Regions from separate parts of the Lysinibacillus sp. NPDC093190 genome, predicted to be linked through region 1. Evidence: riboswitches for the same ligand, from Rfam matches in the RefSeq annotation. Region 1 holds a riboswitch; each other region holds the start of a gene.
The links. Region 1 has a riboswitch for thiamine pyrophosphate ahead of thiC (phosphomethylpyrimidine synthase ThiC). Riboswitches for the same ligand answer to the same signal wherever they lie in the genome.
Positions count from the first base shown of each region.

Region 1 (2,205 bases):
TACACGACTAGTCATAGGGCCAGCCGTAGCATTGCTGATCATTTATGCGCTTGGCCTTGACGGTGTCGTGGCACAATCACTTTTTATAGCTAGTTCGTTTCCAACATCGCGAAATAGTTCTAGTCTGGCATTAGAATATGACGTAGAATCGGCAACTGCTGCACAAACAGTATTATTTTCAACGATTGTGAGCTGTATTACAGTGACGATCGTGATTTACGTAGCGGAACTGTTGTTTACCTAACAGCTGGATGTTATTCGGAATAAGATAGAGTGACAGCCCATCTGGAGTAAGCGGTTTTTCTTCTGATTTTTAAAAATAGGCTAATCACCAAAAGTTAGGGATTATACTTTTTAAAACGTATGCCATGTAAATAAGTTGATTGGAGTGGAGGCTGGGCGACTCCTTGGGGATTAGCGCCACAGATGAGACCCTGGAGCGAGCAAGTAGGGGAACAAAGGCTAAGGGCATCACGTCCTGTGATAACGCCTTCGTGACCAACATCATGTTGGCCCAAGCGGCTCATCGGGCGCCCCCAGGAAGCTTTGCTCTGTGCGAAAGCGAAGCGACAGCAACAAATGTTTTATCTGTGCGAAAGCGAAGCGACAGCAACAAAGCGCCCAGCCGGAACGGAAATCAACCACACGTATGATGATGACACAAAAATATTCAAATGAAGCTTCCATCTCTTAGCAATATCTGCTACACTAGCATCAAACTTAATAGCATTAACTAGGGGAGTCTGATGAGTCAGGCTGAGAGGGAAACGCATAGAGGTTTCTTGACCCTTTGGACCTGATCTGGCTCATACCAGCGTGGGAAAGTTAACCATTATTGCACTCTACGTTATTTGCAATAACTTTACCTTTACATTCTTAGCCGGATCCAAATTTTTTTGGATTCGGCTTTTTGTTTTTGTGGGGTGAGCTAGATTCGGTCCTTGGATAAAAGTAAAAGGGAGCGAAGTAGTTTATGACAACAGTTAGCGACAAGAATATTACGATTATGTCAAGTTTTGAAGGAAGTAAAAAAGTTTACGTAGAAGGTTCTAGACCAGATATTTTAGTGCCAATGCGTGAAATTGCTCTAAGTCCTACGACAGGAAGCTTTGGTGAAGAGGAAAATGCACCAGTACGTGTTTATGATACGAGCGGCCCGTACACTGATCCTGCACATAAGGTGGATATTACAAAAGGATTGCCAGCTTTATGTAGTGCATGGATCAAAGAACGAGGTGACGTTGAAGAATACGAAGGTCGTACTATCAAGCCAGAAGATAATGGTTTCCGCAAAGCTGATGATCCACGAATGAATGAAAATGTTTTTCCGGATTTATCTAGGAAGCCTTTGCGTGCGAAGAAAGGTAAAAATGTAACACAGCTTCACTATGCACGAAAGGGAATTATTACTCCAGAAATGGAATTTGTAGCGATTCGCGAAAATATGGACCCAGAATTTGTGCGCTCAGAGATCGCGGCAGGACGTGCTATTTTGCCAGCTAATATTAATCACCCTGAGGCAGAGCCGATGATTATTGGACGTAACTTCCACGTAAAAATTAACGCCAATATTGGAAATTCAGCGGTGTCATCCTCTATTGCAGAAGAGGTAGAAAAAATGACATGGGCTACACGCTGGGGTGCTGATAACATTATGGATTTATCTACCGGTAAACATATTCATACGACACGTGAATGGATTATCCGTAATGCCGCGGTGCCGGTAGGAACGGTGCCAATTTATCAAGCGCTAGAAAAAGTAAATGGTGTGGCAGAGAATTTAACGTGGGAGGTGTATCGTGATACGTTAATCGAACAGGCTGAACAAGGTGTCGATTACTTCACGATTCATGCAGGGGTATTGCTACGCTATGTGCCATTAACGGCCAATCGTGTAACAGGCATAGTGTCTCGAGGAGGCTCGATTATGGCACAGTGGTGTTTATATCACCATCAAGAAAGCTTCTTATATACTCATTTTGAAGAAATCTGCGAAATTATGAAAACCTATGATGTTGCCTTCTCTTTAGGTGATGGTTTACGTCCTGGTTCTATTGCAGATGCAAATGATGAGGCTCAGTTTGCGGAGCTAGAAACGTTAGGGGAATTAACGCAAATCGCCTGGAAGCATGATGTCCAGGTGATGGTAGAAGGACCAGGGCATGTACCAATGCATCTTATTAAAGAAAATATGGATAAGCAGTT
Region 1 covers NZ_JBNNVG010000015.1:104,310-106,514, forward strand. The annotation lists gene ACQKOF_RS13445 (AEC family transporter) at 1-244, shown strand, start outside; TPP riboswitch at 726-840, shown strand; gene thiC (phosphomethylpyrimidine synthase ThiC) at 974-2,205, shown strand, end outside.

Region 2 (2,205 bases), on a different contig from region 1:
TCAAAGCTTGCTGAGAATGAACAGGGCTATGCAGCTGGTCTGAACAATGCGTATATGAGTCTTGGTAATATGATTGGTCCAGCTCTAGCAGGTATATTATTCGATTGGAATATGAACAGTCCTTATATATTCGGGTCTATTATTTTAATGGCTTGTTTCTTCCTTGCCCTTATTTGGACAATGAAAAAAGCACCACACCTTATGCATCCTGATACAAAATAGTCTGAAAAGTTATTGACTATTTTTAGTAGTATGCTACATTAATATGTGAAAAACTAAAAATTCTATTAATTACCACTAGGGGAGTCTTTAAAAGGCTGAGACGTATATTATCATATACGGACCCTTTGAACCTGATCTAGTTCACACTAGCGGAGGGAAGTGCCGACACTTGCTTTTTACTATGTAGATACAAGGCCGCTTCCTATTGTTTTTTAGGAAGCGGCTTTTTTACGCTTTAGCGGCCGTTCTCACTGGCTTAGCGACGGTATTCTCCTATTTAGTGGCGCTTCTCATTGGCTTAGCGGCGGAACTCTTCTGTTTAGCGGCGCTTCTCATAGCTTTAGCGGCGGTATTCCCCACTTTAGCGGTGCTTCTCATTGGCTTAGCGGCGGAACTCTCCTGTTTAGCGGCGCTTCTCATTGGCTTAGCGGCGGAACTCTCCTGTTTAGCGGCGCTTCTCATTGGCTTAGCGGCGGAACTCTCCTGTTTAGCGGCGCTTCTCATAGCTTTAGCGGCGGTATTCCCCACTTTAGCGGCGCTTCTCATTGGCTTAGCAGCAGAACTCCCAACTTTAGCGGCGCTAACTATAAAATTCACATTTCAAAGGAGTGGAAATTATGTCAATTCGAAAATTAACAATCATGGCCTTATTAGTAGCAATTGCAGTAGCAGGTTCTACCTTCGTTTCAATACCAACGGGGATTGCGCGTGCCTACCCTGTCCAGCATGCCATTAATGTTATCGGTGCTATCATTCTTGGTCCAGTGCCTACTGTTATGGTCGCCTTTGTCACAGCCATTATTCGTATTTTAACAGGCACAGGCTCATTACTAGCTATACCTGGCAGTGTTATTGGCGCTCTATGTGCAGCTCTTGCCTATAAATACAGCGGTAAGCAATGGCTTGCAGGAGTCGGTGAAATGTTTGGGACAGGTATCATTGCCTCACTTTTAGCAGTACCTTACGCACATTTATTAATGGGGACATCCGTTGCTGCTTTATTTTTCATGCCAGCCTTTTTAACCTCAAGTACTATTGGTGCTGTCTTAGGTATTGTCGTTGCTAGGTATTTGCGTAAGACAGTATTTGTAACTAACCTAAACACTCTGCTTAAATAATAGTTAAAAACGTTACTTTCTTCGAATGATGAAAGTAACGTTTTTTGGCCAACCAAATTCACCCATACTTCAATGGTAATCCCATTTCATGAGCAATTAATAAAAAATCCTTTTTGCTTATTTCAAAATGACCAAATCTAAATTTATAGCCATATTTCGATTTGTCTTCTACAAATTCTAAGTAATCTAAAATCCTTTTTATTGGCACAGCTTTTGCATCTTTATAAAAGTCTATATCTCTTCTAAAAGGAATAAAATTTTCTGACATTTGGAACTCGTATATTCGCTCGTCCTTTATTCTTCCTATTGCGGTAAATGCTCTCACAGGCTCATTACTATCTAGACTTGTTTTAGGAGAATAATAAATAATCCAATCTCCTTTTGCCATTCGTTTCAAAGGACTTTCTTTACCATGACATAACTGACCGAATCCTCCCTCAACCCCTTTTTGCACATGATTAAGAGATACCACGCCAATCCAATATTTCGTGTCCCTTTCAGGCGTAAGAAGAGGATTTTTCTTAGGATATAATGACATAGTTTCTGTCCCCTTTATTTTGGAATCATTGCTAACGATTTTATTTTTTCGTTTTCTAGAATTAACCTTTCCTCTAAAATTACTGGCTTTGGCAAACCATCCCAAGAAGTTGAAACTGTAGCAATACACTCTGTATCATCACCTTCAATATTGTGGACAGTTAATTTAAAGCCTTTCGGCATAGGCGACATGTAAAAGTTTTGTATTTCTTTTTTTCCTGTAAATATTTCACCTTTAAAATTTTTTAATTCACCATGATCCGCATACATGTCAGATAAATCCTGACCCTCTATTTGCACTCTTTTCAAGTACTCCTTCATAACCTCT
Region 2 covers NZ_JBNNVG010000001.1:11,074-13,278, reverse strand. The annotation lists gene ACQKOF_RS00080 (MFS transporter) at 1-222, shown strand, start outside; TPP riboswitch at 290-397, shown strand; gene thiW (energy coupling factor transporter S component ThiW) at 840-1,340, shown strand; gene ACQKOF_RS00070 (EVE domain-containing protein) at 1,399-1,878, opposite strand; gene ACQKOF_RS00065 (hypothetical protein) at 1,893-2,205, opposite strand, start outside.
Region 2: it holds a riboswitch for thiamine pyrophosphate, as region 1 does, so the genes downstream of both, thiW (energy coupling factor transporter S component ThiW) here and thiC (phosphomethylpyrimidine synthase ThiC) in region 1, are expected to answer to the same signal.

Region 3 (2,205 bases), on a different contig from region 1:
GCCTTCGTGACCAACATCCTGTTGGCCCGAGACCCTGCAGCGAAGCGGATGTTTTCTGTGCGAAAGCGAAGCGTCAGCAACAAATGTTTTATCTGTGCGAAAGCGAAGCGTCAGCAACAAAGCCCCAGCCAGAACAGAAATCAACCTCATGCTATGGTGATGAGCTAAGAAAAATGACCCATCTTTCAATTTACTAAAAATAAAAAACCCTCCACTTATGTGAAGGGCATAATAATTATGATTTTCGTTGCATTAATTGAGGTGCTGCCGTAAATAACAACACACCGACAATTGCTGTTAAAATCGTTGCTGGTAGCATATATGTTCCGTTATAGATAATTGAATAAATCCATGCATTTTGATCGCCAGCATACTCTGCGAAAAATACAGCGCCTGCAATGGTATGTGCTGCATAACGTAAAAAGCCCGCTAATACAGTTCCTACAATAATATAAAGCGCCATTTTCTTTTTGTTTAACTCTTTAGCAGCCTCAAGCACTGGTCCACGCACAACGGCCGCTAAGCCAACTACTGTAAAGGCAACACCATAATCAAGTGTTCCTTGAAGCCAATGTATAATATAGGCACCAAACATTGTTTGCATAACACCAATGAGTAAACCTGTTGTCATACCTGGAATAAGGCCCCAGCGGAATGCTATTAAAATTATTGGCACCATCACTAGACTAACAGAGCCACCTTGTGCCCATACTTTAAAGGAAACCTGATCTAGCACAAGGCCAATCGCTGCGAATATCGCAATCTCCACAAGCATTAAAAGTTTTTTATTGTCCATAATTATTCTCTCCTTTGTTCCGATGTAGGATACAAGAGCAGGAATAGAAAACTGTTGGCAAATATGTCACTATCAGGCATCAATAAAAATAAAAACGATGCCAGGACAGAGCCTCACATCGTAAAAGTGTCGGTTTCTATCCACAATCCCTACGCAAGTGTTAACTTACAGGTTCGAAGAGTCAAGGCATTACGTGCCCAGTCTCAGCTGACATCATCAGCTCCCCTTGTGGTCGTTACATCTTAATTTATTTGAACAACCTCATTGTACGCAAACACCGTTACGATTACAACCTCTTCCACATTATTTTTTGAAACTTTACTGTTTTTCATGCGTAAATATTAAAAAAGGAGGTACAACTATGGAGAACCAAAAAATTTTATCTGCCTTTAGTTATCTCAGTATTTTATTCGCACCTTTTATTGTGCCATTAGTCGTTTACTTTGTTGCAAAAGATAGCGACGTAAAGAGTCACTCTATTCGAGCACTAATATCACATTTAATCCCAGTCGCATTCGGAATTATATTATTTGCAGTCTTTATTTTCTCAACTTTATCATTCAGCACCAATTTTGACTTAAATTCGGATAGTAATACTTTTCTTATCATTTGGTTTGCTTCATTCGCAATTTACATTCTCATTTCATTAGGAGTCGTTATTTGGAATATTATTCAAGCTGTTCGCGTGATCCGATAATTTTCAGTTTCACCTTGAACAGATAGTACTTAAGGAGCTGTTATTTTGTGAAAGTATCTAAAGTTGTTAAAACCGCAGTAAAATTAGCACCTATCGTTATCCCGATTGTCAAAAAAGTAATCGCTGCAAAAAAAGGAACAAATCCTAACGTAACTAAAAAATAACAAAAAAGCGTATTTCCATATAACGGAGATACGCCTCCTTGTTATTTCACTTCAAAATATGTTTGACTATGACCGTTCATTGTTTTTTCAACATGCAACACTGCAGGCATTGTAGCTTTTAACTCTGCAACGTGTGAAATGACTCCAATCATGCGTCCGGAATCTTGTAAATCAATAAGTGTATCAATCGCCTTATTTAACGCTTCCTCATCGAGAGAACCGAAGCCCTCATCAATAAACATCGTTTCAATGCGGATATTACCTTGAAAGCTTTGAATGACATCTGCCATACCAAGGGCAAGACTTAAAGACGCATTAAACTTTTCTCCCCCTGATAATGTTTTCACATCACGTAATTGATCCGTATAGGCATCATACACATCTAGTCCTAGCCCACTTTGCTTGGCATGCTTTTCCAATCGATCTGAACGTCGGAGCTCAAATTGACCGTTGGATAAATGATAGAGTCGGACATTCGCTGCCTCTGTAATTTTATCTAAATAATTGATTTGAATATAACGCTCAAAGGACAGCTTTTTCGCATTCTG
Region 3 covers NZ_JBNNVG010000010.1:88,065-90,269, reverse strand. The annotation lists gene thiT (energy-coupled thiamine transporter ThiT) at 236-796, opposite strand; TPP riboswitch at 925-1,033, opposite strand; gene ACQKOF_RS10360 (DUF4870 domain-containing protein) at 1,158-1,493, shown strand; gene ACQKOF_RS10355 (SbcC/MukB-like Walker B domain-containing protein) at 1,699-2,205, opposite strand, start outside.
Region 3: it holds a riboswitch for thiamine pyrophosphate, as region 1 does, so the genes downstream of both, thiT (energy-coupled thiamine transporter ThiT) here and thiC (phosphomethylpyrimidine synthase ThiC) in region 1, are expected to answer to the same signal.

Region 4 (2,205 bases), on a different contig from region 1:
TATCGTCCTTCCCTGTTTGAAAGCCTGCCTCATCACTGGTATTTCTCCGTTAGTGTATCCATTGTAATACCGGATGGCTGATATAAAATTTTCACTTGTGTAATGACATTAATAGCGCCAAGCTCAATCATCTTATCATTCATTTTTCCAATGATTTGTAGTAAAGTCGATAGCTCACCCTCCATTGTCGTTTCTAATGGATGAACTTCATATTTCACCCCAGATGCGTCGATAACCGCAATCGCTGCATCGACAAATGGGATCACATCTTCATATTTTTCAGTTTTCGGGATAATTTGTACACTTATTAATGAGTTTGCCATACTATTTTGTCTCCTTTTTCGGTAAAAAGTCGTTTGTAAATGCTTGTTTTGCGTTAAATTCGCCCTCTAAAACTTTGTTGCTGGCCATCCATTTCGCATAGTTTTCCCAGATAGCTAGCTTTTGCTCGCCCCATTGTGCAGCGTCGTCTTGATATTTATCTGCTAGCCACTCCTGACTTTTATGCACAAGGTTTTTATCTAAATCAGGTACCGCTTCTAGTAAAATATCAGCTGCCTCATTTGGATGTTTTATCGCATATTCATAACCCTTTGCTGTAGCAGCGACAAATGCTTTTACCGTCTCTGGGTCATTCTTAATCATTTTTTCATTTGTAGCAAGTACAGGTGTGTAATAATCTAACTGATCACTATAATCTGTTAAATATAACATGTTCAATTTTTCACCACGTTGTTCTGCTTCGATACCTGTCCATGCATAATAAATCCACGCAAAATCAATATCTTTTTTCATCATTGTGAAGAAATCTATATCGCCTGCATTGACTATATCTAACTTATCAATATCCGCATTTTCTGTTTGCATAAGTGATTGCAGTACAGCCTTTTCAAGTGGTGCACCCCAGCCACCGTATGTTTTACCTTCAAAATCCTTTGGTGACGAAATGCCTTTTGACGCAATGGATGCGAAGCCAGAAGTATTATGTTGAATAATCGCTGCAATCGATACTAAAGGTACATCCTGAACGCGTGCCTGTGTAATGCCTTCCTGATAGCTTACTCCAAACTGAGCCTTGCCAGACGCCACAAGTTGATCTGCGCCCGTTTCGCCAGGTAATAAAATATCAACATCTAAGCCCTGTTCCTTAAAGTAGCCAAGTTTTTTCGCTACATATAAGCCTGTATGATTTGTGTTCGGTGTCCAATCAAGAACGACCGATACTTTTGTTAATCCTTTTGCATCCTTTTTAGCCTCTTTTTCGCTACAGCCCACTAATGTTAAAAGCGCAGCCATCAAGATCAATAACCATTTTTTCATGCCGAATCCTCCAAGTAAGTAGTGTGAAAGTGTTCATGAATGAATGTGTTTACCAGAAGATAGCGTATTCACGGTTTGTTTACACCAAAGTCTGTGCATGCAATAAAAGTCTGCAAAAAAACGCCTAGGATTCCTCCCAGACGTTTTGTAATCAGTATCAAAAATTTTTATTTTTTGAATAGATGTTCCCTACGCTGGTACGAGCCAAATCAGGTTCAAAGGGTCAGCGTCTATCGGACACAATCTCAGCTGGCAACACCAGCCCCCCTACATTCTTTCCATATGAACTTTTCGTGATTATTATACCCATATCTCTTCGTAAATGACAAGGCTCTGTTTACCGAAAGCACTGCAAATAATAATTTTAAAGTCCATCCCTACTTAGAATTCCATTTGTTGGAACTTGTTTTTTTCTATATGTTTTAGTGTTTTTGCTTCTTCAAATAGCGTATTTTTTCTTTTTATTGCCATGTTTATTGGAACAATTGGTGAGCTGATGTTTGTTCCTATTAAGCAGGCAATGATAGGAGAACTTGCCCCATCTAACGCTCGTAGCACTTATATGGCTGACTACCTACGGAGCAATGATTGTATCTTCGTTATTGATCATCATTGGAGAGTGGATTCGCCCCATATATATGAGCGGATTACTCCTTATTCTAGGAATAACTGGTGCATTTTTGTACTACGTAATTACAAAAACGCTATACGCTAAAGTTAGTGAAAGGACTGAAGAAAAAGTACCTGTTTCATATTAAAGGATTGTTTTGCACTTATGAAAGAAAACAAAAGAATCTAACTAGAAAACGATTTTATTGTTATTTTTTAAGTTTGGTAAAGTATTTTTTTAATAAAAATAAAACCTCTCCCATAAATGTTCGAAGT
Region 4 covers NZ_JBNNVG010000004.1:30,735-32,939, reverse strand. The annotation lists gene ACQKOF_RS04825 (ABC transporter permease) at 1-33, opposite strand, end outside; gene ACQKOF_RS04820 (thiamine-binding protein) at 33-323, opposite strand; gene ACQKOF_RS04815 (ABC transporter substrate-binding protein) at 325-1,320, opposite strand; TPP riboswitch at 1,490-1,599, opposite strand.
Region 4: it holds a riboswitch for thiamine pyrophosphate, as region 1 does, so the genes downstream of both, ACQKOF_RS04815 (ABC transporter substrate-binding protein) here and thiC (phosphomethylpyrimidine synthase ThiC) in region 1, are expected to answer to the same signal.